DNA from 3 places in the Paenibacillus sp. Y412MC10 genome. Region 2 is predicted to be linked to each of the others. Evidence: riboswitches for the same ligand, from Rfam matches in the RefSeq annotation. Region 2 holds a riboswitch; each other region holds the start of a gene.
The links. A riboswitch is a leader RNA that binds a small molecule or an ion and turns the genes downstream of it on or off. The one in region 2 is predicted to bind cyclic di-AMP.
Positions count from the first base shown of each region.

Region 1: linked by a shared signal. The riboswitch ahead of GYMC10_RS02230 (hypothetical protein) and the one ahead of GYMC10_RS26865 (TrkH family potassium uptake protein) in region 2 are both predicted to bind cyclic di-AMP.
Region 3: linked by a shared signal. The riboswitch ahead of GYMC10_RS00145 (3D domain-containing protein) and the one ahead of GYMC10_RS26865 (TrkH family potassium uptake protein) in region 2 are both predicted to bind cyclic di-AMP.

Region 1 covers NC_013406.1:521,317-531,911, reverse strand. Annotated here, with positions in the region: gene GYMC10_RS02255 (histidine kinase) at 1-1,406, opposite strand, end outside; gene kdpC (potassium-transporting ATPase subunit KdpC) at 1,409-2,041, opposite strand; gene kdpB (potassium-transporting ATPase subunit KdpB) at 2,122-4,155, opposite strand; gene kdpA (potassium-transporting ATPase subunit KdpA) at 4,178-5,857, opposite strand; gene GYMC10_RS33250 (potassium-transporting ATPase subunit F) at 5,888-5,956, opposite strand; gene GYMC10_RS02235 (hypothetical protein) at 6,115-6,525, opposite strand; cyclic di-AMP (ydaO/yuaA leader) riboswitch at 6,655-6,823, opposite strand; cyclic di-AMP (ydaO/yuaA leader) riboswitch at 7,366-7,538, shown strand; gene GYMC10_RS02230 (hypothetical protein) at 7,675-8,136, shown strand; gene GYMC10_RS02225 (proline dehydrogenase family protein) at 8,286-9,206, opposite strand; gene pruA (L-glutamate gamma-semialdehyde dehydrogenase) at 9,403-10,595, shown strand, end outside.
Region 2 covers NC_013406.1:6,107,999-6,118,593, reverse strand. Annotated here, with positions in the region: gene uvrC (excinuclease ABC subunit UvrC) at 130-2,133, shown strand; gene GYMC10_RS26870 (CPBP family intramembrane glutamic endopeptidase) at 2,105-3,793, opposite strand; cyclic di-AMP (ydaO/yuaA leader) riboswitch at 4,084-4,228, shown strand; gene GYMC10_RS26865 (TrkH family potassium uptake protein) at 4,292-5,632, shown strand; gene GYMC10_RS26860 (potassium channel family protein) at 5,649-6,323, shown strand; gene GYMC10_RS26855 (LysR family transcriptional regulator) at 6,360-7,277, opposite strand; gene GYMC10_RS26850 (succinate dehydrogenase cytochrome b558 subunit) at 7,553-8,221, shown strand; gene sdhA (succinate dehydrogenase flavoprotein subunit) at 8,239-9,981, shown strand; gene sdhB (succinate dehydrogenase iron-sulfur subunit) at 10,001-10,595, shown strand, end outside.
Region 3 covers NC_013406.1:27,355-37,949, reverse strand. Annotated here, with positions in the region: gene glmU (bifunctional UDP-N-acetylglucosamine diphosphorylase/glucosamine-1-phosphate N-acetyltransferase GlmU) at 1-194, opposite strand, end outside; gene spoVG (septation regulator SpoVG) at 305-589, opposite strand; gene purR (pur operon repressor) at 773-1,600, opposite strand; gene ispE (4-(cytidine 5'-diphospho)-2-C-methyl-D-erythritol kinase) at 1,710-2,564, opposite strand; gene GYMC10_RS00170 (small, acid-soluble spore protein, alpha/beta type) at 2,823-3,005, opposite strand; gene veg (biofilm formation stimulator Veg) at 3,239-3,514, opposite strand; gene yabG (sporulation peptidase YabG) at 3,805-4,707, opposite strand; gene rsmA (16S rRNA (adenine(1518)-N(6)/adenine(1519)-N(6))-dimethyltransferase RsmA) at 4,823-5,707, opposite strand; gene rnmV (ribonuclease M5) at 5,711-6,256, opposite strand; gene GYMC10_RS00145 (3D domain-containing protein) at 6,443-7,630, opposite strand; cyclic di-AMP (ydaO/yuaA leader) riboswitch at 7,900-8,114, opposite strand; gene GYMC10_RS00140 (TatD family hydrolase) at 8,320-9,084, opposite strand; gene GYMC10_RS00135 (HD domain-containing protein) at 9,181-10,470, opposite strand.

The DNA of each region.
Region 1 (10,595 bases), 1.5 Mb from region 2:
TTTCGCGGAAGGGCCTCCAGATTGCCCACCTGGGACAGCGTATCCTTCCGGCCGTGCGTCTCCAGCAGACCGACGAGAACCGTCAATCCCTTCTTCAGCAGATCGTTGCCTTCCCGCAGCATCGCATAGGTCTTCCCTACGCCCGGGGCGGCGCCGATATATACCTTGAACCGTCCCCGCTTGACCTGCTCAATCTTCTGATCCAGCTCCTGTTCGTTCAAGCGGTGAAACGATTCGGAAGGGAGCCGCAGCGGATGAAGCCGGGCCGGAATGATCCGCTCCCCGTCATGTTCCGCCCGATCCGCCACCATAAAAATATCAATCCCGCGCGTTTTCTTGAGCAGATCCTGAATAATCGAACCCTGCCAAAGCTCTTGCATGCGCGTCTGCTTCGAATGGCCAAGCACAATGCGTGTAACGTGGTGCTCCAGCGCATACTGAACCAGCATGTCAGCGAGCTCCCTCCGGGAACGGAGGGGCAGCTCCTCCAGCTTGGCGCCGATCCGCACCGCGAGCTTCACCATGGAGCGCTTAAAGGCGGCCTGTTCTTTCGTAAGCTCTACTTCCGGCTTCACAAACGTAACAGCCAACAGTTCGCCGTTTAAACGCTTCGCGATCTGCTGCCCGCGCCGCATATAGATGGAACCGTTCCAATGGTATTGGGTGGACACCAGTATTCGCTCATCGGCTCCCGATGGGCCGACGAGTCCCTGTTCTTTGCGGTACCGCTCCAGGGAATGGCTCACGCCTTCGGCAACGAGGCGGAGCGTCAACTCCCGGAGCACCGCCAGATTGCCCTGCTTCCATAGGCTGCCGTCTCCAAGCAGGCCGCCTTGTGCCCGTTCCAGCATCGTTTCGGGCGTTACGTCAATAAGCACCACCTCGTCGGCGCTCTCCAGCGTATCGGCCGGTACCGTATGGCTGGCTTTAATGCCCGTCAGCTTGGAGGCAATGTCCTGCACATCCGCAAGCTCATACACGTTGACCGTTGTGATGACGCTGATTCCGCGGCTTAACAGGAATCGGATATCATCCAGCCGCGCAGCATGCCGCGCTCCCTTCCGGTTGCGATGGGCAAGCCCATCGACAAGCACTACCTCAGGGTTGCGCTGCACCAGCAGATCAAGATCAAGATCCTTCTTCTCTACGCCGTCCTCCATCCAATGAATGCTGGGCACCCGTTCCAGATCACGGACCTGCTCCACCGTTTCCGGCCGCTGCATCGTGGATACCGCGCATATGACGACATCGATGCCTTGCAGCCTCAAGGTCTGCCCTTCTCGAAGCATATGATAGGTTTTTCCCGATCCGCTCACAGCCCCGATATATACCTTGAGCCGTCCCTGATGGAGCTTGGAAATCGACCTTAAGAGCTCCTCCGGCGATTTTCTCCGAAAGGGATCCATGATCAGTCAAGGTTAAGAAGCTTTTGGAGCCCCAGATTCAGCTTCAACACATTCACGCGCGGTTCACCGAATACGCCCAAATCCCGTCCCTCCGTATGCTCCTTTACCAGCTGATCAAGCTCTGCTTCCGCAATTCCGGTTTGCTTGCTGATCCGCGGAATCTGAATATACGCGGCCTGCGGCGATAGGTGAGGATCCAACCCGGAGCCGGAATTCGTTACCAGATCGATCGGCACCTCGCTCACCGGAACGTCCGGGTTGTTCTCCGTCCACGCTTCAATTGATGCCTTCGTTCGTTCAATCAAATCCGGGTTGGAAGGGGCATAGTTATTGCTGCCTGAGCCGGCCCCGTTGTATTCAATGCTGGACACCCTGCCGTGAAAATATTGCGGCTCCGTAAAGTCCTGGCCGATCAATTCCGATCCGACCACCTTTCCGCCCCGATCCGTGACCAAACTGCCGCCGGCTTGCTTCGGCATGAGCAGCTGCGCCGCTCCCGTCGTGACCAGCGGATAAAGAATTCCGCATAACACGATAAATACAAGACTTGTTCTCAGGGCCATGCCCAGCGAGACACGGGCCGCGCCCACCCCGGCGCGAGGGGCCGGCGATGATTTCTGCAATGGCTTATTCATGGTTCCTCGATCCCTTCTTTCATATTTTCCTCAAATAGCAGCCTCCGGGATATCTCGATAGGACGGCTGCTGTTTCCGGCCTAAATCCAGAGATGCACGATCATATCGATCAGCTTAATCCCGATGAACGGCACGATCACGCCGCCTAATCCGTAGACCAGCACATTGCGCTGCAGCAGCTTCGACGAGCTCATCGGCTTATAGGCCACACCCTTCATCGCAAGCGGAATCAGCAGCGGAATGATAATGGCATTAAAGATCAGCGCCGACAGAATCGCCGACATGGGAGAACCCAGTCCCATGACGTTCAGAACGTTCATGCTTGGAATAGCAGCTGCAAACATCGCCGGAATGATGGCAAAATATTTGGCGACATCGTTCGCGACGCTGAAGGTGGTCAGCGCGCCGCGCGTCATCAGCAGCTGCTTGCCGATGGCAACCACCTCGATAATCTTCGACGGATCCGAATCCAGATCCACCATATTGGCCGCTTCCTTGGCTGCGGTGGTACCGCTGTTCATCGCCAGCCCCACATCGGCCTGGGCCAGCGCCGGGGCATCGTTCGTCCCGTCCCCGGTCATCGCCACCAGCTTGCCTTCGGCTTGTTCTCGGCGGATGACGGCAATCTTATCCTCGGGCTTGCTCTCCGCGATGAAATCATCGACGCCCGCTTCACGGGCAATCGTCGCCGCGGTGAGCGGGTTGTCGCCCGTGCACATAATCGTCTTGATGCCCATCCGGCGCAGCTGGTCAAACCGTTCCTTCATGCCCGGCTTCACGGTATCCTTCAGGTAGATCAAACCAAAGATGCGGTTATCCACGGCGACGGCAAGCGGGGTTCCCCCCTCTGTGGCGATGGCGTCGCTATTTGGCGACAAATCCGAAGGGATAGGGCCTCCTTGCGACTGCACCCACGCCTTGACGGCATCCACAGCGCCCTTGCGGACTTTCCGGCCATCCCTCAGGTCCATGCCGCTCATCCGGGTCTCCGCCTTAAATTCGATGAATTCCGCCCCATCCGCCATGCTCTCATCCACTGCGAAACCTTCCTTCCTCAGCAGCTCCAACACCGACCGTCCTTCCGGCGTCTCATCCTGCAGCGAGCTCACCGCGGCCCACTGGGACACCGATGCCAGCGACTCGCCGCCGACGGGAATCAACCGGCTGGCCATCCGGTTACCAAACGTAATGGTACCCGTCTTATCCAGAATCATCGTGTTGATGTCCCCGGCGGCCTCAACCGCTTTGCCGGACATCGCCAGCACGTTGAACTGCGTTACCCGGTCCATGCCGGCAATCCCGATCGCTGACAGCAACCCCCCGATCGTGGTCGGGATCAGACATACCAGCAGCGAGATCAGCACCGGAACGGTCAACTCGATGCCAAGATACTTCGCGATCGGTGCCAGCGTCACAACCACGATCAGGAAGATCAGCGTTAAGACGATCAACAGCGTATTCAGCGCAATTTCGTTTGGCGTCTTTTGCCGGGAGGCCCCTTCGACCAGCGAGATCATCCGGTCGATAAACGATTCCCCCGGATCGCTCGTAATCCGGATGCGGATCGTATCGCTGACAACCCGGGTCCCCCCCGTGACCGAGCTGAAATCGCCGCCGGCTTCTTTAATGACGGGGGCGGATTCCCCGGTAATCGCCGATTCGTCAACGGATGCAAGGCCCGCAATCACTTCCCCGTCCCCGGGAATCATCTCGCCCTGCGCGACCATCACGATATCTCCTTTGCGCAGAGCCGTGGACGACACGGATTGTACCCCGCCGTTCTCCATCACTTTGCGAGCCGTCATTTCCTGCTTCGACTGCTTAAGGGAATCGGCCTGCGCCTTGCCGCGCCCTTCGGCAAGCGCCTCTGCGAAGTTTGCGAACAGCAGCGTGAACAGCAGGATGACGAATACGGTCAGGTTAAATCCGATACTGCCCTCGGTACCGAAATAGGACGGAAATATCGTCATAAGCAGCACGACCAGAGTCCCGGCCTCCACGACAAACATGACCGGATTTCTCATCATCAGGACGGGATTCAGCTTCGTGAAGCTTTCCTTCAGCGCCTGACGGACCATCTCTTGGGACATCGCTTTTTTTCTCGTATTATTCATGGTAATAGGCCACCTTTTCTATTTAACGAATCGTCAGATGCTCGGCAATCGGTCCCAGCACCAGCACAGGCAGGAAGGTCAAGGCACCGATGATCAGGACCACCGCGATGAGAATGCCGGCAAAAAGCTTATTATCTGTCCGGAACGTTCCGAGCGTCTCGGGAACCCACTGCTTCCGCATCAGCGAGCCGCCTACAGCGAGCAGGGCAATCATCGAAATGTAGCGCCCGATCAGCATGACCAGTCCGGTGCTGATGTTCCAGAACGGCGTGTTATCCGCAAGGCCCTCAAACCCGGAGCCGTTATTGGCAGCGGATGACGTGTATTCGTAAAGCACCTGCGAGATGCCGTGAAAGCCCGAATGGGCAATGCCCGGCTGTCCCGCATCCGTCATGAGCGCGAGCGCCGTCGGAGCAAGGATGATCAATGGGTGTACCAGAATGACAATCGCGATCAGCTTCATCTCCCGGGCCTCGATTTTTCTGCCGAGAAATTCGGGGGTACGGCCAACCATAAGACCGGCCAGGAACACCGCCAGGATCGCGTACATGAGCATATTCATCAGCCCGACGCCTTTTCCGCCAAAAACGGAATTCAGCATCATCAGGGACAGCGGCGTAATCCCGCCGAGCGGCGTGAGCGTATCATGCATGTTATTGACCGACCCGGTCGTAGCCGCGGTTGTCACCGTCGTAAACAGGGAGGATTGGGCGATCCCGAACCGGACCTCTTTGCCCTCCATGCTGCCTTGCGAGGCGTCGATGCCCAGCTGGTTTAATGCCGGGTTGCCGTTGGTTTCCGCAGCATAGTTCAAGGACAGGAAGCCGATAAACAAGGTCATCATTACCGAGAATATGATCCATCCCTGCTTGCGGCTCTTCGCGAACAAACCAAATGTGTAAGGAAGCGCCGCCCCAAGACTCCACATGGACAGAATCTCGATCACATTGGTCAGCGGGGACGGGTTCTCGAACGGATGCGCCGAGTTGGCCCCCATAAAACCGCCCCCATTGGTGCCCAGATGCTTGATCGATTCGAGCGCAGCCACCGGGCCCACCGCTATTTGCTGCTCGCTTCCTTCCAGCGTCGTGACGCTGAGCGTAGGCTTCAGGGTCTGCGGCACCTGCAGCGCCACCAGTACCATCGCAATGATGAAAGCAGCCGGAATGAATACACGGGTATGCGCCTTAACGAAGTCCTCAAAAAAGTTGCCGACGGTCGTGCCCTTGCTGGTCACCGCCCGGATAAAAGCAATCGCCACGCACAGCCCGGTCGCTGCGGACGTAAACATCATCATCGTAATGACGGCCATCTGGGCCAGATAAGACAATCCCGACTCGCCGCTGTAATGCTGAAGATTCGTATTGGTCATAAAGCTGATAATCGTATTGAACGACAAGGTTGGTTCCATATGGCCGATACCGCTCGGGTTCAACGGCAGCACTTTCTGCAGCCGCAGAATCAAGTAGCCCGCCGCAACCAGCACGATATTCGTTAACACAAAGCTGACGGCATATCCTTTCCATGTCATCCCCTTGCGTTCTTTTAAGCCGATCAGAGCAAAGATCCGTTTCTCCGCCCAGGAGAACCATCTGTCCGTTCCATTGCTTTCATAACGAAACACCTGATATAGATAAGTTCCCAGCGGCTTGACCAGCAGCACCAGAACGAGTATAACGATGGCAATTTGTAAAATGCCCATGACGAATGCCTTCCTCCTTCAGCCGTTTCCCTAGAATTTTTCAGGGTGAATCAGCGCATAAATCAAATAGAGAAAAATAAAAATCGTGAATATCAACATGATCATCACGGCTGATCAGCCTCCGGTTCCGAAACCACGCGCCCGCACCAGGACATAAACAGCATGAGCAGTCCGTAGGTTCCTCCCAAAATGAGCACCATAACTAAATCCTGCATGAATGTAACCTCCCCTAACTCTTGTGGCGTCAGTCCAAACGCTTAGCTCATTACGGATGCCATCAGAAAGGACACCTGATGATGATTCGTATGAAGCACCACATCGGCACCCAGCCCTTTGTATATCAAGCGCGGATTGCCGGAATGGGTGATCACGTAAATCGACTCCGAGGTCCATGTCCGGCAGATCCGTAAATAGCGGCAGCACAGATTCAAGCTGCTTTCGAACAGAAACACCTTGCTGACGGGAAACTCGGGAATGATCCAGGTCTGCTCGTCTCTTGTATCAATCAAAATGATGGGTCTGCAGCCCAGTTCTCGCAGCCTCTGCTGCTCAGCCCGGTTGTTGGCTATGGCCGCAAACGGAACACGTTTGTGAATCAGCTGGCGGACGAATTCCTCCCCGGCCTTGTTCGGCGCGGATACCAGGATGAATTCCTGTGGTTTCTCCATCTTCGTTTCTCCTCCTAAGGTCAGAAAGAGAAGGCAACAACAAAGAAGCCTGCGGAAAGAGAAGAACTCTTCCCGCAGGCTTCTTACAGGCCACGGTGAAATACACCGTGGCCCAAGTCCACGACAATCGTTGCCTCTCTCGATACGCTTACGAGGTTAGCTGACGGATTCGGGCGTGAGAGTCGCCCTACCCATAGACCGTTATCTTGTCTACAGGATTCACCCCAGAGAGATCAGGTTCATCTCCCGACTGGTTCCCCCGTTCCTTTTCCATTCAAGGACTCAGCGAAAATTAAAAACGAGTAGCATGTTATTCTATTAGCCATTGACTTGTCATCCAGACTGGGCATAACAGCACAGCAACAGGAGGTTCACGCGGTGAGAGTCGCCTCTACCTTCAAATCTCAGCAAGGCCCATGGTGCCTTCTCCTAAGATTCGATCCATAAAGCGCCAGGCGCAGCTCTCACACTGCCTTTACCTTCATGGAACGGCTGCCCGTATGCCTTGGTCGTTGATAACCGTCAATTCATAGTTCGTATCATACGTCCGGCCCTGCAGGATGTAAATGTGAGCAAAAACACATCTGGCGTTATGTCGAACAGGAACCAAGCAGTATTTCGTCTTTATCTTCCGTATACTGCTCTATACTATGTATTTCTCTTGTTTTCTCTTATTTATCGCAATCCAACGAGATACCGAGATTTTGCCACGATAATAGATGACACGGCCGATTGTACGCGTTTTCTTTTACCGTTTTCATCACATTTCGGAATCTATTCGTCCCATACGGTCATTTACTTTTCGTTTCCTCCGGCGTATGATTCATCCATCTATTCGAAACACGTTATACGCCGAGCTCCCGACAGACCGGGAGACGGGGGAACCAAAGTCACCAGTCTTCGATTGGTGAATGGGGTGAATCCGCTGCGCCTAGGATCGAAGGGCCCAGTGGTAGGGTGCTCTCAGTCCGAATCCGTCAGCTAACCTCGTAGGCGCGTTGTTGAGAGAGAATACCATCCAAGCTTTGGCATAGCGGCCGCCGGAATTGGGGCTCTAACCATAAATAGGCCTGGAGAGCGGGGTTTCTCTGCTCACCAGGCCTATTTGCCGTGCATATAACATTCTTATAAAGGAGCGTAGATCATATCATGACGAAACTCATCGAGGCAGCGCTTACACCCGTCATCGAAACCGCAGTGCCTGCATTAGGTGAAGAGACTATCCGCCATATGGAGATATTTCGTTTCGACCGGGGTTCGGCCGAACGTTTTATCCCCTGGAGCGATCACAGCAGGAACTGCGGCTTGTTCAAAATCAGCTGTAAAAACGCATCCGGGTATGCCGAATATGCGCTGCCCAGCACAAGAGAGTTTGCGGATCTGGTTCGCTGGGCATCCGTATTCTCAAGGCTGAGAGGCATGCACGTGATGGAAGCCATTCGCTATGTCCAAAAGCAGCAATGGGGATCCGTACGGATGCTGTTGGCGGTATCGGCCCTCGCCGATTTAGAGGCCAATCAGCATCAGCACATTAGCCGGAAGCGGTTAGGCAGTCTGCCGCTGGAGCGTTCCTTCCTGATGGATTGCTCGGAGGCGTATTATCATTTCTAGGGGCAGCAGCTACAGAGAGCTACTATCCCCGTTTCCTTTGGATTGGGCACTTCTAAGCAGCCTGATGTTTTTTGAAACCATGAAGAACCCCGTCAAAAAGCCACTTATTTCATCAGGCATTTTGACGGGGTTCTGCAATCGGATCCCGCTCACTTGAACATATTTTTGAGCACCATCATCAGATTGGCCGGCTTCTCTGCCAGCCTCCGGGTGAAATACGGGTACCACATCGTTCCATAGGGCATATAACACCGGATACGGTAGCCGTCCTGCGCAAGCGCTGCTTGATCGTTCATCCGCAGTCCATACAGCATCTGAAATTCATAGTCCTGTTTGTCTATGCGGCTCTGCTCGGCAAATACCTTCACCCAGTCGATGATGTTGTCGTCATGCGAGGCAATCGCGACGTAGGCCCCTTGGTCGAAATGCATTTTGACCAATTTCTTGTAGTTGTCAATGACCTCCCGCTTCTGCTGAAAGGCGATGGTTCCCGGCTCTTTGTACGCGCCCTTTACTAGCCGTAAATTAACGCCGGCCCTTAACAGATTCTTCACGTCCTCCTCCGTACGGAACAAGTAGGCCTGCATCACGGTCCCCACATTGGTCAGCCCCTCCTTATGAAGGCGGAGCGTCATATCGATGGTTGCCTGGGTATACGGCGAATCCTCCATGTCCAGGCGAACGAAGTTGCGGTGCTCTTTAGCCTTTCTTACCACCGACCTGATGTTTTCGTAAGCCTTCTCGGGGTCCAGGGCCATGCCCATCTGCGTCGGTTTCAAGGATACGTTCGATTGCACTTCGCGCCTCCCAATCCCTTCCACCAGCTTCAAATATTCCTCTCGGTACCCGGCCGCTTCATCCAGCGTCGTAATGCCCTCCCCCAAATGATCCAGCGTAACGAGAATGCCTTTCGCGTTCAGCCTCTCGATTTCGTCCAGCGCCTCATCCAAGGTATCGCCGGCAATGAATCGGCCAGCCAATTTCCGGCCGTACTTGATCGACAGCCATTTCACGAGTTTATTGCCGGACACCGTCAGGATCACTTTACGGTAAAGCTCGGTTCCGTCCATGCGCGCGCCCCCTTTGCAAGGTAACCAAAATGACTCTATCTAACTCATATGCAAAAATCATGACGGCATGCAGGGAGACATACATATTTAAATAGAGGTTTTCACCAGGAGATCCTAACCATGCCACCATGACGATCCGCAGCTGGACCATTGGCCTGAAGCTTCGATTCATATCATGTTAAGGAGGGGCCTCCCCATGCGAGCACCTTTTCGGAACGAACCATTTATGGACTTCAACAACGAGTGGAACAACAAGTTATACGATGCGGCGTTATCCGGGGTCGAAGCCGAGCTTGGCCAATCGTACCCCTTGGTTATCGGCGGTGCCAAAATCCATACGGAACGTACCGCTAAGTCGGTCAATCCGTCGCGCAAACGCCAAGTCATCGGCGTCGTGTCCCAAGCGGATACTAAGCTTGCCGAGCAAGCCATTCAGACGGCGGCGCGTACCTTTGAGACGTGGAAGCACACCGAGGCGAACGAGCGGGCACGCTACCTGTTCAAGGCCGCGGCAATCATGCGGCGGCGCAAGCTCGAGTTCTCCGCGCTGATGACCCTCGAAGCCGGCAAGACGCGTGCCGAAGCGGACGCGGATACGGCCGAAGCGATCGATTTCATGGAGTTCTATGCACGCGAAATGCAGCGCCTGAGCGCGCCCCAGCCGCTGACGGTCCACGAGGAGGAAGAGAATCATCTCGATTACATCCCGCTTGGCGTCGGCATCGTCATTCCGCCTTGGAACTTCCCGCTCGCGATTATGGCCGGTATGACCACGGCGGCCATCGTCTCCGGCAACACCGTTGTGCTGAAACCGGCGAGCACCACCCCGGTCATAGCCGCCAAATTCGTGCAGCTTCTGGAAGAAGTCAGCCTGCCTCCGGGTGTCGTTAACTTCCTGCCTGGTCCGGGTCAGGAAGTGGGCGACTATTTGGTGGATCACCCTTTGACCAGGTTTGTCAGCTTTACGGGTTCCCGCGACGTTGGACTGCGAATTCAAGAGCGTGCGGCCAAAACGCAGCCGGGGCAGCGATGGATCAAGCGCGTCATCGCCGAAATGGGCGGGAAAGACGCCATCATCGTGGACAACGAAGCCGATTTGGACCTTGCTGCGGATGCGATTACCGCTTCGGCCTTCGGCTTCTCCGGCCAGAAATGCTCCGCCTGTTCCAGAGCCATCGTGCATGAGGACGTCTATGATACCGTGCTGCAGAAGGTCATCGAGCGCTCCAAGAAGCTGGTGATCGGAAGCCCCTCCCATGCCGAGGCTCAGGTGGGACCCGTCATCGACGATAAGGCGTACCGTAAAATTCTCGACTATATCGAAATCGGAAAAAGCGAAGGCAAGCTGGTACTTGGCGGATTTCCGGGCGATCCGGAGGGGTATTTCAT
Region 2 (10,595 bases):
TGCCCATAGACTGCAATCCGCTTTCATACAGCGCCTTCGGTGTAACCCGGAGGCGCTTTGTGTGGTTCATTATCATGGTATATATTTATAACGTTAATATTATAAATCTCCTTGGAGAGGAGGAATAGCATGGACGATTCTGCCAAACGGCTTCAGGAGCAAGAGAAGGCGCAGGAGAATATTCGCCACAAGCTGGCATTGCTGCCGGATCAGCCGGGCTGCTACCTGATGAAGAACCATGAAGGCACGATTATTTACGTGGGCAAGGCCAAAGTGCTGAAGAACCGGGTGCGCTCGTATTTTACCGGGAGCCATAACGGGAAGACCCAGATGCTCGTTTCGGAAATCCGCGATTTCGAATACATCGTGACGGGCAGCAACATGGAAGCGTTAATTCTGGAGTGCAATCTGATCAAAACCCATCAGCCGAGATTCAATGTGCTGCTGAAGGACGATAAAACCTATCCCTACCTTAAAATAACGAATGAAGAGCATCCCCGCCTGGAAGTGACCAGAAGGGTGCTTAAAGATAAAGCCAAATACTTCGGTCCTTATCCGAACGCGTATGCGGCGCAGCAGACCAAAAAGCTACTGGACCGGATGTATCCACTGCGCAAATGCGGCGTTATGCCCAAAGAGGTCTGCTTGTATTACCATATGGGACAATGCTTGGCTCCATGCGTGAAGGAAGTGCCGAAATCCGCCTATGAACAGATTACAGGAGAGATTACTTCATTCCTGAGCGGCGGGCACGAAGAGATCAAGAAGGAACTGCAGCGAAAGATGCAGGAGGCCGCGGAGGATTTGTACTTCGAGCGTGCCAAGGAGCTGCGGGACCAAATCATCCATATCGATACCCTGATGGAGAAACAGAAGATCACGACAACGGATACCCGGGATCGCGACGTATTCGGTTATGCCGTGGACAAAGGCTGGATGTGCGTGCAGATTCTGTACATGCGCCAAGGCAAAATGGTGCAGCGCAACAAGTCCGTTTTTCCGTTCTACGGGGATGCGCACAGTGATTTCATGTCGTTCATAGCCCAGTATTACAGCGATAATCCCGCATTGCCGCAGGAAATTCTGCTGCCGGGGCCGCTGCTGGCAGAGGAGGCCGGCTCCGAGACGGCAACCGGAAGCGCCGGGGAACAAGGTGCCCGTAACGCAGGCGAAGCCGCGGAAACGGAGAAGAAGCTGACCACGGATATATCCGAAGAACAGCATGAAGTCCTTGTCCAAGCCCAGGCGGAGCAGGCGGAGGCCGCGGGTCTCGTGGATGCTGCCGGGGGCGCTGCTGCCTTGCAGGAATGGCTGGGCGTGAAGGTTCACGTGCCGCAGCGGGGCTTGAAGAAACAGATGGTCGGCATGGCGTCGGATAACGCGAAGGTGTCCCTGGACGAGAAATTCCGCTTGATTGAGCGCGATGAAGAACGGACCTCGGTTGCAGCGGCCAATCTGGGCGAGGTGATTGGCCTCCAGTCGCTTAACCGGATCGAGGCGTTTGATAACTCGAACATTCAGGGCTCCAACCCGGTATCGGCCATGGTGGTATTCACCAACGGAAAACCGGATAAGAAGGAATATCGCAAATATAAGATCCGTACCGTGCAGGGGCCGGACGATTACGATACGATGCGTGAAGTGATCCGGCGGCGGTATGAGCGTGTATTGAAGGAGAACCTGCCGCTTCCGGACCTCATTGTCGTCGATGGGGGGAAGGGACAGATCTCAGCAGCCATCGACGTGCTGGAGAATGAACTCGGGCTGTTCGTCCCGGTCTGCGGGCTTGTGAAGGATGCCAAGCATAAAACGGCGCAGCTGATGGTCGGAGATCCGCCGGAGCCGGTGTCGCTGCCTCGGGACAGTCAGGAGTTCTATTTGCTCCAGCGCATTCAGGATGAGGTTCACCGTTTCGCGATTTCCTTCCACCGCGAGCAGCGCGGGAAATCGATGGTGACGTCCAAGCTGGATTCGATTCCGGGCATCGGGGAGAAGCGCCGCAAAATGCTGTTGAAGCATTTTGGCTCGGTCAAAAAAATAAAAGAGGCTTCAGTCGAAGACTTCAAGCCCCTTTCCATCGGTGAAAAATTAGCAACGGATATTCTTAATGCACTTCGTGAGGAGGAGTCGTGACATACGGCTTCTCTTTTTTTGTCGGGTTGAAACGGTAAATCGCATAGGCGACAATCGCCGGAAGCACCATGTAAAAAGCGCCGGTCAGCAGGTTGGCGGCATCTTTGAGCATGATCAGGCTGATGCCCATCAGGATGCTGTTGAAGATGACATGGGAGAACATCGCAGCCAAATACCCGTATTTCAAAAAGATGTAGCTGAACAGCAAACCGATGATGACCAGCTCAATCGGCCGGGAGATCACGGGGTATATCGGATAGAGCGTATGTCCCAGCGCCCAGATGAGCGAGGTGATCAAGCTTGCGACAAAGGTATTGCGGACGATCTTTTTCACCATCTTGATGCCGAACAGCCGGTACACGGCCTCCTCGGATATGCCGGCCAGCCAGGCCATCAACGGAAACAGCCAAGGATACAGCATGTTGTAAGGCGATTGCGTCGCATCCGTGGTGGACCATGTATTCAGGGTCAGACCAAGACCGATAAAGATGACGGATTGGACGCCAAGCAGGATGAAGGCCCACATATACCCCAGCTTCATGCTGTCCAGCACGTAATGCCCGTATCCGGGTTCTTTGGCGCGCGGCCATGGATTGAGCCCGTCTTCTTTATGCCACAGCCCGCTGCCGCCGACAAGGGAGAAATAGAGCAGGGCGGAGAAGACGAGCGAATAGACGGCATAGAAAATCATCATCCCGAGCACGCCGGTTTGCGACATGCCTTCGGATTTGAAAACGGGAATCAGATTGTACGTATTCAGCATCTGAATGACGAACAGCAGCGCCGATAAGAACAGGCCGCGCTTAAACGAGGTGTAGGCCCTGGTCTTCACGCTGTACACAATCGCAAGAATGCCCAGGATTAGGGTGAACAGGCCGTACCCTGCGAGCGTCAGCAGGGTGGCATCCTGCGTCTGCTTGTTGACATAAGCAGAGTGGGCGGCTGGCACCGAGAAGGAGGGCTCATAAGAGCGCAATTTCCCCTGCTCGAAGGTGAAGCGGTGCTCCAGCCTGGAGTCCCCGATCCTGGATTCAGGGTCCACATATTTGAGACGGGGATCCCCCTCCTTCGTAACCAGCTCCAGATTCGACAGGTCATAACCCGCCCGCTGAAGCCATGGCTCCGCCAGCGCCTGCTTCTCGGCCAATGTCATGCCGTCCTCAACGACGAGCAGCATCTGCCTCTGAATCTCGCCCTTGTTTAGCTCGATCCGATCAAAGCTGGAACGGGCATAATCATACGAGAATCCGACGATGCCGGAATTTTGCATGTGAACGTCCACATTGAGGGCATCCCCTCCAGGCTCGCTGAAGCGAACGCGGTATACGTCATAGGGATATTTGGCTTCATAGGTTTTGTTATATTCCGAAAGTCTCTTCTCCTTCGCCAGATATCCGTAAAGTTCCGATTTGGATTGATATGTAACCAAGGTTTCGTCCGTGTCCGCAGCCGCAAACTGCAGATGCTCCTGAGCAAACCTTGAAGCTGCCTGCCGAGCCTGCTCCTTGGAAATGATATCCGGTGAGGCCATCTCGGTATCTTCCGGATTCGCCCACGGAAATACCTGAAATAATAGGAACAGAATCAGGCCGACTGCGGCAGGCGCGATGAGCTGCTTCAGATTGGGCTTCAGCTTCAAGGGCTCTCTTGCACGATTCATGAAATTCCTCCTCTAAGAAAGTTGATACTCCCACTGGTATTCGATATGCCTGATTAAGAACGCATAGAGTCAATATAACATAGTATGAAAGCCATAAGCAGCTTATCCCAATTATCGGAATATTGAAATAAATCGATGAAAATGAATGAAAGGTTTCGAAAACGTTAGAGAACCCTACGCTTGTATTCTTGAATATGCCCAATTCGCGCTCTTTTAAAGATATTTCGGGCGAAAAACAGCATTGGGTTACGTAACGGATTGAGTTATAATCACATCATGCTTGAAGGAACCGAATATTCCAGCCGAATTTCGTAATGAAAATGGGGGAACCATGTAATTGGGGTGAATTTCATTATTCCCGGAATAATGAATAGGGCGACCTGTGGAAATGCCCGAATCCGTCAGCTAACCTCGTAGGCTGTTGCACAGGAACCAGACCGAAAGGCACTGCGTTTTCCAGTGTCTTTTTTCGTTGATTTTTTTAAAGAAGGTGTCCGATTGAACGCTAAATTAAACTGGCTTACATTGTCTCCGCCCCAAATTCTCGTGCTTGGTTTTGCGGCCATCATCTTCATCGGGACCGGGCTGTTAATGCTGCCAATCTCGACGACGACGGGCGAACCGCTTGGATTTACTGACGCCTTGTTCACTTCGACCTCGGCAACGTGCGTAACGGGCCTGGTCGTAGTGGATACGGGAACGACATTCAGTTCCTTCGGAGAAGTCGTGATCATGCTGCTGATTCAAATCGGCGGGCTCGGATTCATGACGATGGCTACTTTATTCGCCTTGGTTCTGAAGAGACGCATATCGCTCAAAGACCGTCTAATCTTGCAGGAAGCGATGAATCAGTCCTCGATGGAAGGCATCGTAAGGCTGATACGCAGAGTATTGCTGTACTCGCTCGTCATCGAGGCCTGCGGCGCAGTCCTTTTATCGGTTCGTTGGGCGTTTGATATGCCGCTGGGCCGGGCGATCTATTACGGTGTTTTTCATGCGGTGACGATGTTTAACAACGCCGGCTTCGATTTGTTTGGCGATTTTCGGAGTTTGACCGGGTATGTATACGATCCGGTAGTCAACTTCGTTGTGATGTTCTTGATTGTTTCCGGGGGCATTGGATTTATTGTGCTGTCCGATCTGATCGATTATCGAAAACAGCGGAGGCTCTCCCTGCACTCCAAGGTGGTGCTCACGATGACGGCTGCCTTGCTTGCGGTCGGATTTATCGTCATTCTCATATTTGAATTTACCAATCCGAGAACGCTGGGTTCCCTGAACTGGGGCGGAAAATTCTTCGGCGCGTTATTCCAATCCGTAACGCCGCGTACGGCGGGCGCGAATACTATAGATATTACGGGGCTCAGACAGGCAACGCAATTTTTTATCGTCATCCTGATGTTTATCGGAGCATCTCCAGGGTCAACCGGCGGCGGCATCAAAACCACGACCTTTACCATTATGGTAGGGGCGGTCATTGCGATGATGCGCGGGCGGGAAGACATCGTTATGTTCCGTTATCGCCTGGCCCAGGAGCGGGTGCTGAAGGCACTGACCATTGCCTTGCTGGCCCTGCTGCTCGTTCTAACCGTCTCGATGATTCTGTCGACGACAGAGGAAGGGGACTTCCTGGAGATTCTATTCGAAACGACATCCGCCTTCGGTACGGTAGGTCTCTCCATGGGCTTAACGCCCGATTTGACCGTGTTCGGGAAGATCCTGATCAGCCTTACGATGTTTGCGGGTCGATTGGGGCCATTGACGCTTGCTTATGCATTGGGGCCGAAAAAGGGTAAAGAATTATATCGTCATCCGGAAGGCAAAATGATAATTGGATAAGGGGTATAGGAGAGACATGAAACCAAAGCAATTTGCAATCATCGGTTTGGGGCGATTTGGCGCCAGTCTGGCGCTGGAGCTGATGGAACAGGGATATGAGGTGCTCGGCATCGACCGGAACGAAGAGGTCGTCGAGGACATGAGCGAGCTGCTGACGCATACGGTGGTGGCGGACGCGACGGATGAGGAAGTGCTTAAATCGCTCGGCATCCGCAACTTCGACTGCGGGATCGTTGCGATCGGGAACGACATTCAGATGAGCATCCTCTCCGCCATCCTGTTGAAAGAGCTGGGTGTCGCGATGGTCGTTGCCAAGGCGATATCGGTGCTGCACGGCCGGGCGCTGGAGAAGCTTGGCGTGGACCGGGTCATCTTTCCCGAGCGGGATATGGGGATCCGGGTAGCGCACCAGCTCGTGACGCCGAACCTGCTTGATTATATCGAATTATCCAAGGATTATCTGATTGTGGAGATGACGGTCACGGACTGCATGGACGGAAAAACGCTGAGCGAGCTTAATACGAGGGTCCGGTACGGCGTCAGCGTGGTGGCGCTGAATAAACAGTCCGGCATTATCGTAGCTCCGACGGCCATGGACGTCGTGAACTCCGGCGACATTATGGTTGTGATCGGCTCCAATGACAATGTGGACCGCTTTGAGTCCGAAGTCGTGAATATGCTCGAAAAATAAATATAGTAGAAAAAAACTGACGATTGCGAAATATCGTCAGTTTTTTTTCGATTTATCTTCCTCCAGCTTGCGGAACAGGATCTCCGTTTCTTCGATCCAGCGGCTGGCCGCCTTGCTCAGCTCCGAGGCTTGACCGTAGATCAGCGAAGTCGTTCGCCGGGTTTCGATGAGTGCCGGAATATGAATGTCGACGAGCCCGTTATCGGACAGCAGCTGCGGCCTCAGATAGGATTTGGGCAGCAGTGCGGCCGCCTTGCAGGTCGGGATCAGCCTGACGATCGCTTCGAAGGAGTCGATCTCCATCCGGATATCGGGCATGATGCCCCAGCGGTGAAACAGATCGTCCGTCAGCTTGCGGTACCAGGTTCCGGTCGAAAATATGATCATCGGCAAGCCTTGAAGCTGTTCGATGCCCACATCCTCGATTTCCGCCAGCGGATGTGAAGACGGGATGACAAGCTCCAGGTGGTCATCGAACAGCGGGATGCAGTTCAAGCCCGGCTGGTTGATGGATGAAGCAACAATGCCGACATCCACCCGTTTATCCCTTACATAAGACACGATTTCGTGGGTCTTGCCGGTGATGAGCTTGATTTCGGCTGACGGATGACGTTCCATGAAGGCATTGACCAGCGGGGGCAGGGTGGTCTGCAGCGTGGTCAGACTGGCGCCCAGGTTAATCGAGATTTGGTCCCCTTCCCGGTAATGGGCCAAGGTCTGCAAGAATTTGATCTGCTGCTGGCGCTGCTCCAGGGCGAAGGTATACACAATCTGCCCGATGGAGGTAAGCTCCAGCCTTTTGCCGCGGCGGTTGAACAGCTGCAGTCCGAGCTGGTCCTCCAGTTTGGCTATTTTTCGGGACAGGGCCGGCTGTGACAGGTTGAGCAGCTTGGAGGCTTGATTGATGCTGGATTGCTCCACGACGACGGCGAACACGTCCAGTTCTTCGAACATGGAAATCCTCCTATTAAAATAGACATGCGTGCAAAACGTTGCTTATGCGTATAGATTATAACGATTAATAATTATATTGCAATTCCATTATAAGAAAAAAAGGAGTAACATGAAACATGACACAAGTTGTTCACACGATTGCTGAAATAGGCAACTTTTTGTCGTTGCAAGGCTTTTTGAACAACCTCTTTTAGGGCAGGGGAAGTGTAATTGTTCTGAAAATAGGAAAGATTGAAAATGAAAACGCTGTACATTGGAAAGGGGAACGTCAACTGATGAAAGGGTATTATTCCAGAAAGCTGCATTCTTTGCTCGGTGTCATACCGCTTGGGGCATTTTTGCTCAGCCATATGATTTCCAACTTTAAGGCTTTCGAGGGTGGAAAGGAAGGCTTCGCGAGCGCGGTGCATTTTTTGAACAGCATGCCGCTGATTTTTTTCCTGGAGCTGTTCCTGATCTGGCTGCCATTGCTATATCACGGCGTCTACGGGTTATACATCGCTTACCAGGCGAATAACAACGTGGGCAACTACAACTATGAACGGAACATCCGCTTCACCATCCAACGGATCACCGGCGTTATTACGTTCGTTTTTGTCATCTGGCATATGTACGATACGCGCTTCCAAATCATGATCGGCAAAATCACGCATGACGATTTGGGCGCCACGATGCACGGCATCATGAACAATCCGGTTCTGTTTATTCTGTACGTCATCGGCGTTGTTTCCGCTACCTTCCACTTCGCTAACGGCCTGTGGGCGTTCCTCGTCAGCTGGGGCATCACCGTCGGTCCGCGCGCGCAGAAGGTATCCACTTACATCTGCATGGGCTTGTTCGTATTGATGAGCGTGCTGTTCGTTCTTGCCATGACAGCATTCCGCGGTTCCGAATTCCAGGCGGCGACGGCAGCGATCGATGTAGTTAAGACAGTCTTAAGTTAAAGGGGAGTGAACGAAAAATGGCATCTAATATTATCGTAGTGGGCGGCGGCCTCGCCGGGCTGATGGCAACCATCAAAGCGGCGGAAGCAGGCGCTCACGTTCATCTATTCTCGCTTGTACCCGTTAAACGCTCTCACTCCGTGTGCGCGCAAGGCGGCATCAATGGAGCCGTAAATACGAAAGGTGAAGGTGACTCTCCTTGGGAACACTTTGACGATACCGTTTACGGCGGCGACTTCCTTGCGAATCAGCCTCCGGTCAAAGCGATGTGCGAGGCGGCGCCGGGCATCATCCACTTGATGGACCGCATGGGCGTTATGTTTAACCGCACGCCGGAAGGCCTGCTCGATTTCCGCCGCTTCGGCGGAACGAAGCGCCACCGTACCGCGTTTGCCGGCGCGACCACCGGCCAGCAGCTGCTGTACGCGCTTGACGAGCAGGTTCGCCGCTGGGAAACCGCGGGTCTTGTGACCAAATACGAGAACTGGGAGTTCCTGAATGCGGTCATCGACGACGAAGGCGTATGCCGCGGTATTGCCGCCCAGGATCTGCGCTCGATGGAGATCAAGTCGTTCAAGGCTGAAGCCGTCATTCTCGCCAGCGGCGGTCCCGGCATTATTTTCGGAAAAACAACCAACTCGGTGATCAATACGGGAACAGCGGCTAGTGCCGTGTATCAGCAAGGCGTTCATTATGCGAACGGCGAGTTCATCCAGATTCACCCGACGGCCATTCCGGGCGACGACAAGCTCCGCTTGATGTCCGAGTCGGCACGCGGCGAAGGCGGACGGATTTGGACCTATAAAGACGGCAAGCCTTGGTATTTCCTCGAAGAGAAATACCCTGCTTACGGAAACCTGGTGCCGCGCGATATCGCTACGCGCGAAATCTTCTCCGTCTGCGTTGATATGGGACTCGGCATCAACGGCGAGAACATGGTTTACCTGGACCTCTCCCATAAGGATCCGAAAGAGCTGGACGTCAAGCTCGGCGGCATCATCGAAATCTATGAGAAATTCATGGGCGACGATCCGCGCAAAATCCCGATGAAAATCTTCCCGGCAGTCCATTACTCCATGGGCGGCATGTGGGTCGATTACAACCAAATGACCAACATTCCTGGGCTGTTCGCAGCCGGCGAATGCGAGTATCAATATCACGGCGCGAACCGTCTGGGAGCCAACTCCCTGGTATCCGCCATTTACGGCGGCATGGTGGCCGGACCGAAAGCGATCGAATACGTCAAAGGACTGAAGAAATCCGCAGAGGATGTATCCTCCACGGTATTTGACCGCGCAGCGAAAGAGCAAACCACCAAGTACGAAGGCCTGCTCAAGATGGAAGGAACCGAGAATGCTTACGTGATCCATAAAGAGCTCGGTGAATGGATGACCAACAACATGACGGTTGTTCGTTACAATGACAAGCTTGAAGCAACCATCGGCAAAATCAAGGAATTGAAGCAGCGTTACCGCAATATCAATATGACGGATACCTCCCGCTGGAACAACCAGGGCGTGGCGTTCACGCGTCAGCTGTGGAACATGCTGGAGCTGTCCGAGGCCATGACGCTGGGTGCGCTTCTCCGGAACGAAAGCAGGGGCGCTCACTACAAGCCGGAATTCCCGGATCGTAACGATGAAGACTTCCTCAAGACAACCAAAGCAACCTGGACGCCGGATGGACCACAGATTTCATATGAAGAAGTGGATGTTTCCTTAATCCCGCCGCGGATTCGCGACTATTCGAAAGACAAGTAAGAAGGAAGGGGGATTTACGATGTCTCAAACGGCAGCTGCCTCAAAGAGCGTTAAATTTATCATTACACGTCAGGACAATCCGGAGACGAATTCCTATACCGAGGAATTCGAAATTCCGTACCGTCCCGGCATGAACGTCATTAGTGCGCTGATGGAAATTCAGCGCAATCCCAAAAATGCGCAGGGCCAAACCACCGCCCCCGTATGCTGGGACTCCAACTGCCTGGAAGAAGTGTGCGGAGCTTGCTCCATGGTCATCAACGGGAAGCCGCGCCAAGCATGCGCGGCCTTGATCGATAAGCTGGAGCAGCCGATTCGGATTCAGCCGATGAAGACGTTCCCGGTCGTGAGAGACTTGGTGATCGACCGCAGCCGCATGTTCACGGCCCTCAAGCGCGTGAAAGCGTGGATTCCGATCGACGGCACCTATGACCTTGGTCCCGGCCCCAAAATGGCGGAGAAGAAGCGTCAGTGGGCTTACGAGCTGTCCAAATGCATGACCTGCGGCGTATGCCTGGAGGCTTGCCCGAACGTCAACGAAAAAACGGACTTTATCGGACCGGCCGCGATCTCCCAGGTTCGCTTGTTCAATGCTCACCCGACAGGCGAGATGA
Region 3 (10,595 bases), 1.0 Mb from region 2:
TCTTGCAGATAGGTGCGAACCGCTTCCGCGCCGTGGCCAACGACCACAACACTGCGTTCGCAGTTCACCTGCTGTACCGTTTGGACCACATGTCCGACCATCGGCTTGCCACAAACAGGATGCAGCACTTTATATAGTTTGGATTTCATACGTTTGCCCTGCCCAGCGGCGAGCACAATAGCAAATCTTTTCAAGGGCCATGCCTCCTCCTCTTGAACTCACTACTGAATATATATCATTCTACAAAAAAAGAAAAGAGAGCCATAGGTATGGCTCTCTTTTCCTTGAACCCCAATTATAAAACTTAAGCGCCTTCTTCAATCACTTCTTCTTCAGTAGCCGCTCGCTCATACTCGGCCAATACAGCCGATTGAATCTTCTCGCGGGTACCGGAAGAAATGGGATGGGCAATGTCGCGGAACTCTCCGTCAGGAGTGCGTTTGCTCGGCATTGCAACAAACATTCCATTGTTTCCGTCGATGACGCGAATGTCGTGAACGACAAATTCATTATCGATGGTAATGGATGCGATTGCCTTCATTCTCCCCTCAGAGTTAACACGGCGGAGTCTGACATCCGTAATTTGCATATGTGTTCACCACCTTTTTCCATCAGAGACTTGGTGTATAATTCCACACAGCAAACCCGAAATCCTTCTTTTTTCTACTACAAAATGTCCTAAAAACAGGAATTTTTTTTAGAATGTGATATTTTCGACAGACTTCGTGCCGATTCGAATGAAAACGCTATTATATCGACAAAAACCGCGTGCCTAGTTTTCGAAATAATTACCAGGTTTGACGGTAATTCTCTTGGTTTTGGAGTCTACGTCGCTCAAAACCGCGAGTGAAATATAGTCCTCCAGGAGTCTTTCCTCGGTTTCTACCGATCCCGATTCCACGAGGACCCCGACGCCTGCGACTTCGGCATTAAATTCACCCAGCAGATCGACCATCCCCTGAATGGTGCCTCCTGCCTTCATGAAATCGTCCACGATCAGCACCCGGGAGCGTTCCTTGAGCGCCCGGCGGGATAAAGACATCGTATGGATGCTCTTGTGCGAGCCCGACACATAATTGATGCTTACGGCCGACCCCTCCGTCACTTGATGGTCCCGGCGAACTAGTACGACCGGCAGGTTCAATTGCGCCGCCGTCGCATAGGCCAACGGAATTCCTTTGGTCTCCACGGTCATGACCACATCGATCTCCCGGTCGGAGAATGCCGTCGCAATGATCTTGCCCGCTTCGTTCATGAGCGTAGGTTGTCCGAGCAGATCGGACATGTATAGGTAGCCGCCCGGCAGAATCCGATCCGATTGCTGAAGCTGCTGGCACAGCTCCTCCGCAAAGCGCAGGGCATGGTCTCTGCGCAGCTTCGGAATGTACCTTACCCCTCCGGCCGCTCCGGCCAGCGTCTGAAGCTCTCCGAGCCCCTCGCTCTCAAATACGTCCTTAATGATCGCCAAATCCTCGCTAATGGACGACTTGGCTGCTCCATATCGCTCGGCGAACGTTGTCAGCGGAATCAGCGTATGCGGTTTGGATAGTAAATATTGGGTCATATCGACCAATCGTTCGCTTCGTTTTAATTTTTTCACCTAGGGTTCCTCGCTAAATCCGAATATTATATGTTAAATATAACACTTTTGTACGTATTTATACAACTTTGATTGCAATTCGCCCCCGAAATGTCAATTCCAACCGTTTCTAAGTGAGCAGGCGAACGGCATACACTTCCTTGCAGAAGCCCCGAAGGCCATTGTAAATCCGGGCCACCTTGGATTCCTTGGAGACCAGTCCGAAGACGGTAGGACCGCTGCCGGACATCAGCGCGCCGTCAGCGCCCAATTTCAGCATACCTTCCTTCAGCTGCTGAACTTCCGGGTGCATCTTCAAGGTCACTTCTTCCAGCACGTTGCCCAGCGACTGGCACATCTGCTGGAAGCTGCCCTGCGCCAGCGCGTCCATCATCCGCTCAGCCGATGGGTGGGACTGAATTTGCTCGCTGCGCAAGCGGCCATACACCTCCGCCGTCGACACATTGATCGGCGGCTTCGCCACGATCACCCAGCATTGCGGCGGATTCTGGATCGGCGTGAGCACTTCGCCGCGCCCCGTAGCCAATGCCGTGCCGCCGGTCACGCAGAACGGCACATCGGAGCCGAGCTCGGCACCGAGCGCGAGCAGCTCCTGCTGGGGGATGCCGAGCCCCCAGAGGCGGTTCAAGCCGCGCAGCGTGGCCGCCGCATCGCTGCTGCCTCCTGCGAGTCCCGCGGCAACGGGAATTTTTTTGTCCAGGTGGATATGTACACCCTTCCTCACGTCGTAGCGCTCTTTGATTAGTCTTGCTGCCTGAAAGGCCAAATTCTTCTCGTCCAGCGGTATGTATCCTGCCTGCGAGGTGATGATGATGGTGTCCCGCTTTTGTTCGGACATTTCGAGCCGATCGGCGAGGTCGATCATCGTCATGACCATCTCTACCTCATGAAAGCCGTCAGGACGTTTATGGAGTACATCCAGCATCAAATTGATTTTGGCCGGTGCTTTTTCGTATATTTTCAAGAACGTTCACCTATCCTTAGCTTTTCCCATATGCTTGAACTTAACATATTCGAGGAAAAACATCTAATGCCTCTATATTAACAAACTCAGGCTTTGAAGTCATGGGACCGTTTGATGACGTTCACGATGCACCGGCTTTAAGAAAAACGCCTATCGACGCGCATAACGTAAGCTTTTCCTGCGAGTCAGGAAGCTAAAGATGAAACAAACAGGGCCTTCCGCTTAATCGGAAGACCCTGCTGCGATGCGGCCATACTCTTACAGGTCGGATTTGCGGGCTGCCCGCTCGGCGAGCTCAATCGCCCGTTTTACCATGTTGCCGGCATCCTTGGCCTTAATGCCTCCCCAGCCCTCTTTTTCCACGGTGTCGTAGAATCCCAATTCTTTAGCCAATTCGGTCTTCAATTGATCGGACATGATGCTTCGTCTTCTTCTGCTCATCAATCCCGCCTCCTTGGAAAATGTATTGAGTATGGCATGAACAGCATCCTGCGCGACGCAGCGGCCTTCCATGGGCCTTACGCATGCTTAAGTCTCCGTCACCGCGTATAGAACGGCTGGGATAAGCTTCGCGCAGCTTTAGTATGCGTTCAACCCGTCCTTGTCATCCCTCCGGAAGGATGGCAACAAAAAACAGCCTCCCTGTAAGCGGAGACTGCTCTCATGACGTATCGTTATGACTTGATATAGGTGATTCGCATCTCGTTGTCGTCACCGGTGACCATGATCTCCACGGTTTCGGTCAAAATATCCGCATAACTGTAAGACACACGTTTAAAAGTTTGCTGGTCTTGGTCCAGCTTCACAATGAAAACAGAAGGGTACGTTTCTTCCAAAACACCAGTACGCTCGACGGTCTTCCGACGGCCACCGTTTGCCCGAAGCGTAATTTTTTGCCCTAAATGGGCATCGAGACTGCGTTTGATTTCCAACAGCGCATTTTTAGCCATTGTCGACGACCACCTCTTTCCTTGTCCATTATACCGAAGATTGCATCATTTGTCAATTCAAAAACATTAATTATATCAGCATCAAAAATATATTGTCAATGTATTTTTTTTGACCCTGCCATTCTCGCGCTCATTTGCTTTAATATGTGCTAAATTGACAAGCTTTATGTATTTTTTTTGACAACTTTCTTAACGAATGGAAACGAAAAATAAAAAAACCCCAGCGAGTGGGGTTCTTCTTGGTTCATTCTCCAGCGGTTATTGGACCTCTGATCGCACGGATTAGGCGCCTAGCTGACTGAAGGCGTAACCTTCAACGTAGACAAATCCTGCAGCTTGGGCAGACCGATCCGGTAGCTGCCTCTCGTCTCAATTCCGCCTACGCCCTGGCTGCCGCTGATCGTATGATGGACCACGTCATGGATGTTCACGGTATCCCGGACCGACGTATAGGCCGCTTTAGCGGCGACGTAGACGGGATCCAGCGCATGGATGAGGATTCGCCCCGGCGAGCTGGCAAAATTGGCTCCAGCCTGCAGCAGCGCCTCAAAATGCGATTGGCACGCTCCGGCCACGATGACCAGGGAATCCAGGTTCCGCTCATATTGACGCGCCACCTGAATCGCCGTGACGAAGTTGTGGGAATTCTTATAGCTGTCCAGGCTATATAAATCGTATGGCTGACGTCTCTTCAGAACCCCATCATGTCCCGTGATCACAACGATATCAGGTCTTACCCGCGGAAGAAGACGATATAATGAATCGGCCATCCCCGACTCATTGATATAATGGCCTTCCGCTGGGACCCGAAGCTGGTTGTACAAGGTCATGCTCTTCTTCAGATATTGGGGATCTCCATCCAAATGCAGCACCTTGCCCGGCACGTCAAAGTATCCTTTATCCGCAAGCTGGCCGCCTTCAGTATGCCGCAGGCTGGCCAGTTGACGCTCGCTCTGCTCCTGTCTTTGCTTCTGCAGGCGGTCCAGCGATTCATTGGCTTTGATCTGCGCCTGCTTTGTTCGTTCGCTTAAGGTGGGATGCGGGACCGTAACCAGATCATCAACGGGAGCATCGGCCAGTAACCGGAATTCCGTCCCTTTGATGACGATATTGTTATTTTGCCGCATGCCTTCTACCCGGAACGTTACATCGCCGCCGTAGGATTTACGAACGACCAAGTCTCCCAAGTTCATCACAACATCACCCCTACCCTATGGTATGGGCTACTGTGACTATTGGTTCTTGTTCAGCGCCAATTTATCGCGCGGAGGCCATGAGTAAGCTCCAGAGACTCCCTGAACGGCTGCGTCAACGGATATTGGCGCCGAACAGCACGTTGCTAAGCCGCGCATACTCCTCAATGCTAAGCGTCTCTCCGCGCCGTGAAGGCTCGATCCCTGCTTCCTGCAGCAGCTGCTCCAGCCGTTCACGTCCCTCACCCGGGAAGAACCGGCTCTTCAGATTGTTGGCAATCGTCTTCCGTCGCTGTGCAAATGAAGCCTGGACCACCTCGAAGAAGAATCGTTCATCTTCCACGCGGACCGGCGGCTGTTCCCGGACCGCCAGGCGAATCACGGCCGACTCGACGTTCGGCTGCGGAATGAACACCGTGTGCGGCACGATGCAGACCAGCTTAGGCTCGCTGTAGTATTGAACGGCGATGCTGAGACTTCCGTAATCCTTGCTTCCCGGTGCAGCGGCCATCCGTTCGGCCACTTCCTTCTGAATCATCACCACGATGTTCTCCAGCGGCAGCTTCTCCTCCAGCAGCTTCATGAGAATCGGCGTCGTCACGTAATACGGCAGATTGGCAACCACGCTTACCTTCGATACGTCCGCGAAATCTTGACGGAACAGCTCATGAAGATCCACCTTCAGCACATCCCCATGATGAACCCTCACGTTCCCGTAGGGCTCCAGGACTTCCCTTAGGATGGGAATCAGGCGCTGATCGATTTCGACCGCGGTGACGGTTCCTGCCGTCTGCGCCAGCTTCTCCGTCAGTGCACCGATGCCAGGCCCGATCTCGAGCGCGCCCTTATCTTCATCCAGTCCTGCAGCTTCCACGATTTTATACAAAATATTCTGATCGATGAGAAAGTTCTGGCCCAGACTCTTCTTGAAGGAGAATCCATGGCGCGAGATGATCTCCTTCGTCCGTCTTGGTGTTGATATATCCTCGATCCGATTCATTAGCTAAACGCCCCCTTCTTCCAGCTGTGCAAGTGCTGCCAGAAATTCTTCCCGCGATATTTGAAACATGGCCAATCGTTTATGGAACTGCTTGCTGTTGCAGTATCCGATGCCCAGCAGATTACCCATCGCCATTCGTCTTGCCGCAGCCTCCGGGTGAGCCGATAATCCTGCCTCCAGCATATCCTCCAAACTGATCAGGCTCTCTCCACCCTCAAAAGACGTGTGAACCCGCTCCAGCGCGCGCCGTATCGCCTCTGGCGAGGCATTCTCCACGCCAATATCCCCTTTCCGGGTAGCATCCGCTTCCGGAATGAAGGCGTGCTTGCAGCCGGGTACGCCCTGATCCACGATTTTGCGGATTCGTTCACCCGCATGGTCAGGATCCGTCAATATGATAACGCCTCTGCGCTCCTGGGCAAGCGCTATGCGCTTCAGGATTTGTTTGTTGATCGCTGAACCGCCGGTTTCGATCGTGTCGGCTTCTACGGCCCGTTTAATGGCAACGGTATCGTCCCTGCCTTCCACGACAATCACTTCTTTAATCATGCGTTCGTTCTCTTCCTTCCCAAGCAGAGCAGGCCTGTACAACGTTAAGGCTCAACCCGTTTAGCCTTGATTACTGCGGTCTTAACAAAACAAAAGAAGAGGAAATATTCCCTCTTCTTGATCATCATATATTATAAGCTAAATAGTATAGCATTAGAATGGCAAAGTAAATTGGAATTCATGCGTCTAGTTCAATTCAGGTTTAACCGGACCGATCACGTAAACGGTGCGGCCGCTCTTCCGGCCGAAATTCATGGCCGATTTCAACGAATCGTAATAGACATCGATTTTGTTGCCTTTGATGGCGCCGCCCGTATCTTCAGCACGGCGGAAGCCGATGCCTTCGATGTAAACCCACCATCCGATCGGGATGATATTAGGATCAACGGCGATGGTGCGACCTTCCGTAACGCGTGTGCCGGATGCGGTACGCGTACCGATTCCTTGCTGTTCGGCGGAATACGCGGTCATCGACACGTTGTTCAATACCTTCTTGTATTTAAAATCAACGCCTGCGCGGGAAACCACGTTGTTCTCCACAGCCTTGGCGGTCGTTACTTTTTTCGTGCCGGACAATTTAGCCGGTGTAGCTTTTACATCGGTGGCTGCCGCCTGGACGATAACAGGCTTCTCCACTTTTTTCGTGCCTACGGCAATGATTTTATCCTTCGTTCTGCGTTCGATTTGTTGGGAGACCTTCGTCTTGGAAACCAGCTTGCCATTGTGGTAGACCTTCTCGTAATGGTTCACCATAAGACCAGACTCGCCCCGCTGAATGACTCGGTTATCGCCCTTTTCAAGCGATGGATCGGCCGTCTTGATCACGCGGAATTCGCGGTCTTCCGTTTCCTTAACTTTTTGCTTCGTGACGCGAACGACATTGATATTCATATTGCTGGTCAGCTTCGTGTCTTGCGACGGTTGTACTATATCTTCACCCTGGATCGTAACGCCAGCCTCTTTGAGTACATGATCAACTGTATCCTGGGATGTAAATATGGTTTTGGTTTTGCTGCCTACCGTAACGTTGACTGGAATAGCTCTGTCAATAATAATTCGGTCTCCGTCCCGGATTGCGCCGTTCAGGGGCATCGAAATTTGATCTTGGGGACTCAACGTGATCGCTTGCTCATCCAGCAATTCCTGCAGCAACGATCCACGTGTTTCCACCGTAGTGACCCGGCCGTCGACGACAAGCTGAACTTCCTTGCCTGCCTGGTCATGTACAACCAACGATATGAGAAGTGATACCGTAACGGCACCCATGGCGCCGAGCAACATCAGTTGACGCAAATTGTCATGCTTCCATCTCAATGCGTAAGACATGCTGGATGATTGTGATTCATGGGTTTCTTCAGGTTGAAAAATGCCCACTATTCCATCCTCCTTCATAGTCCCGCCGTCTAGGTAAACGCATGAATGCATTTGACGTGACTATAGCAATTTTTCTCACAGGGCGCCCTGCTATCTATCTACACCCTGCGTCAATTCCCGTCTTCCGTCCATTTGCCATCACCTCCTGTTTACCAAGAGTATGATGGACCCGTCTCCATTATTCAAAAATAAAAGAAGCCATTGAAAGAGTACTAGAGGCTCTAACGTGGCTTCCTGATGAATGAAATCATGGAAATGGTATGCACGAGATTTCCCCTCTTATTTCGCTTACGGAGTTAGCTGTCGGGTTCGGACGTAAGAGAGACGCCCTATATCCGGATGCCCGCTCATGGCGAGATCCTTCAAATTCACCCCAAAGACCCGAAAAAGAAATCAAATACAGCTTCGTGCATCCAGACCAGTATGCACCGCAGTATCGGTTCCCCCGTTCTCCAGAATTTCGGAGATTAAGCGAGACGGTTCATGAAATATTCGGCTGCGATCTGCACATCGCAGCTTCTTATCACTGAAAAGATGATATCCTGTTTGTATGCAGGTTGTAAAGCGACATTCAACCACATTTTCTCAAGTAAAAGGTTAAAATATTGTAATATCAACGCCTTTTCTGATTAAAAAACTTTAATTAATCGAAAATGCTCCCTTTTTCATGGCTTTTGCTCTTGTTTTCGTTAAATACCAAATCGTTCCAGCGCATTTTTGGTGGTAATTTGGGCCAATTCCTCATAGGACAACCCTCTAATTTCGGCCGCCGCCTCCGCCACCAATTTTACATATGCGGTCTCATTTCGTTTCCCGCGGAAGGGATGAGGTGTCAGGTAAGGCGCGTCCGTTTCGATCAATAATCGATCAAGCGGAACCTTTGCCAAAACCTCTTTGGGCTGCTTCGCATTCTTGAACGTTATCGGCCCCCCAAACGAGATATGGAATCCCATATCCAGGCACATTTTGGCCGTTTCCCAGCTTCCGGAGAAGGAATGCATGACACCGCCGACCTCAGAGGCTTTTTCCTCACGCAAAATGTTAACGATATCTTCATGCGCATCCCGGTTATGAATGACAATGGGCATGTTCAATTCCCGGGCAAGCCCGATCTGGCGCCGAAGCACGCGGTGCTGCACTTCCCTGGGGGACGTATCCCAATGATAGTCCAAGCCGATCTCCCCGATTGCCACCACTTTATCGTGACTGCATAAAGAGGCGATCCAATCCAGGTCCTGATCCTCCATGGTGATCGCATCTACAGGATGCCATCCTACCGCTGCATATATAAAATCATAAGTCTCAGCCAGCTTCATCGTGGTCGGGATCGTCTCCCGGTTAAATCCGATATTGATCATCCGCGTAACGCCGGCTTCAAGCGCCCGATGAATTGCAGCTTCCCGGTCTTCGTCGAATTGGGGAGCGTCCATATGAGTGTGCGTGTCGAACAGCATACTATCCACACTCTCCTTCCTGTCGTTTCTATGTCGTCTATTTTCCATTAGTTGGTTGAATGCAAGGGGATTAACGGTTGTCCTGTTTTGCTTGATTTAATGCTGTTGTTTGAAAACGTCGGCTATCGTCTCCGGCATTTGACCCAGGAGCGGGTCCACCTTCTCCTCCGGATAATAAAGATGGTACCGCCCTTTATGAATGCCGCTGATCGAGCGTACGATATCGGATACCTCCGAGATTTCCCTCAGCTCGTCATGCCGGTCCAGAAGGAGAATCTGTTTCTCGTTAAGCGGCATATCGGAATGAACCTTATCATAAGGAAGATCCGTTGGAAAATCAATCTCCAGGTCATATTCCGGATGCAGCCCCACGGCGCGGAACGCTTGGCGGATCCCGTCGATGGTTTCCAGATCGATGTTGTCGATTTCTACATATTTGTAGAGCTTTCGGTGCATGAAACGGCCGCATAATTCGCTAAGAAGCGGGTCTTCCTCCTCCGTCCATTGCAGAAAGGCCGTTTGAATCAAGGCTTCATCAAGACGCAAGTATTGGTGTACGCCAATGTTCCCCGAAAACAACGCAGGCAGCGGTTCGATCATGAAACGGAAAGCATATCCACGGTCATGCAGCTCCTTGGCCCGGCGAAAGATTTGGCGCAGGATGATTTCGGAGCTTCGGGTGACGGGATGAAAATACACCTGCCAGTACATCTGATACCGCGACATGAGATAATCCTCCACCGCGTGCATGCCCGATTCCTTCACGACGACCCGATCGCGGTACGGCCGCAGCATCCGCAAGATTCGGTCGATATCAATCGTTCCATAATTGACTCCCGTATAGTAAGCATCCCTTAGCAAATAATCCATCCGGTCTGCATCCAGCGGACTAGTGACCAGATTCATGACAATTGGCTTATCGTAGGTTTTGTTAATAACGGAGGCGACCTTCTCGGGAAAATCGGCACCGAGCTCCTGCAGTACCCGATTGACGCAAGTATCTCCGAGCAGGATCCGGCATGTCCAATCCTCGTGGTTCATATGAAAAGCTTCTTCTATGGAATGGGAAAAAGGCCCGTGCCCTACATCATGCAGCAGCGCCGCGCAGAGCGCAACTTGCCGTTCCTCGGCAGGCCAATCGGAATACCCTCTCCGTTCGAATTGAGAGATGATTCTTCTCGTAATTTCATAGACTCCAAGAGAATGGGAGAATCGGCTGTGCTCTGCTCCATGAAAGGTCAGGAAAGAAGTGCCGAGCTGCCTGACCCGGCGAAGCCGCTGAAATTCCGGGGTATCGATTAACCGCCAGATAATATCGTCCTGCACATGAATATAATTGTGGACGGGGTCCTTAAACACTTTTTCTTCCGAAATGGGTGAATGCATTTCATCTCAACTCCTTCTCGTTAACTCTTTAGTTTTAGCCGATAAACACTTCTTTTGACATCTAATGTCGAACTTTGTCGAATAACGTAAAATCACGCTTTCCAAATCGACAAATCCAAAATCGC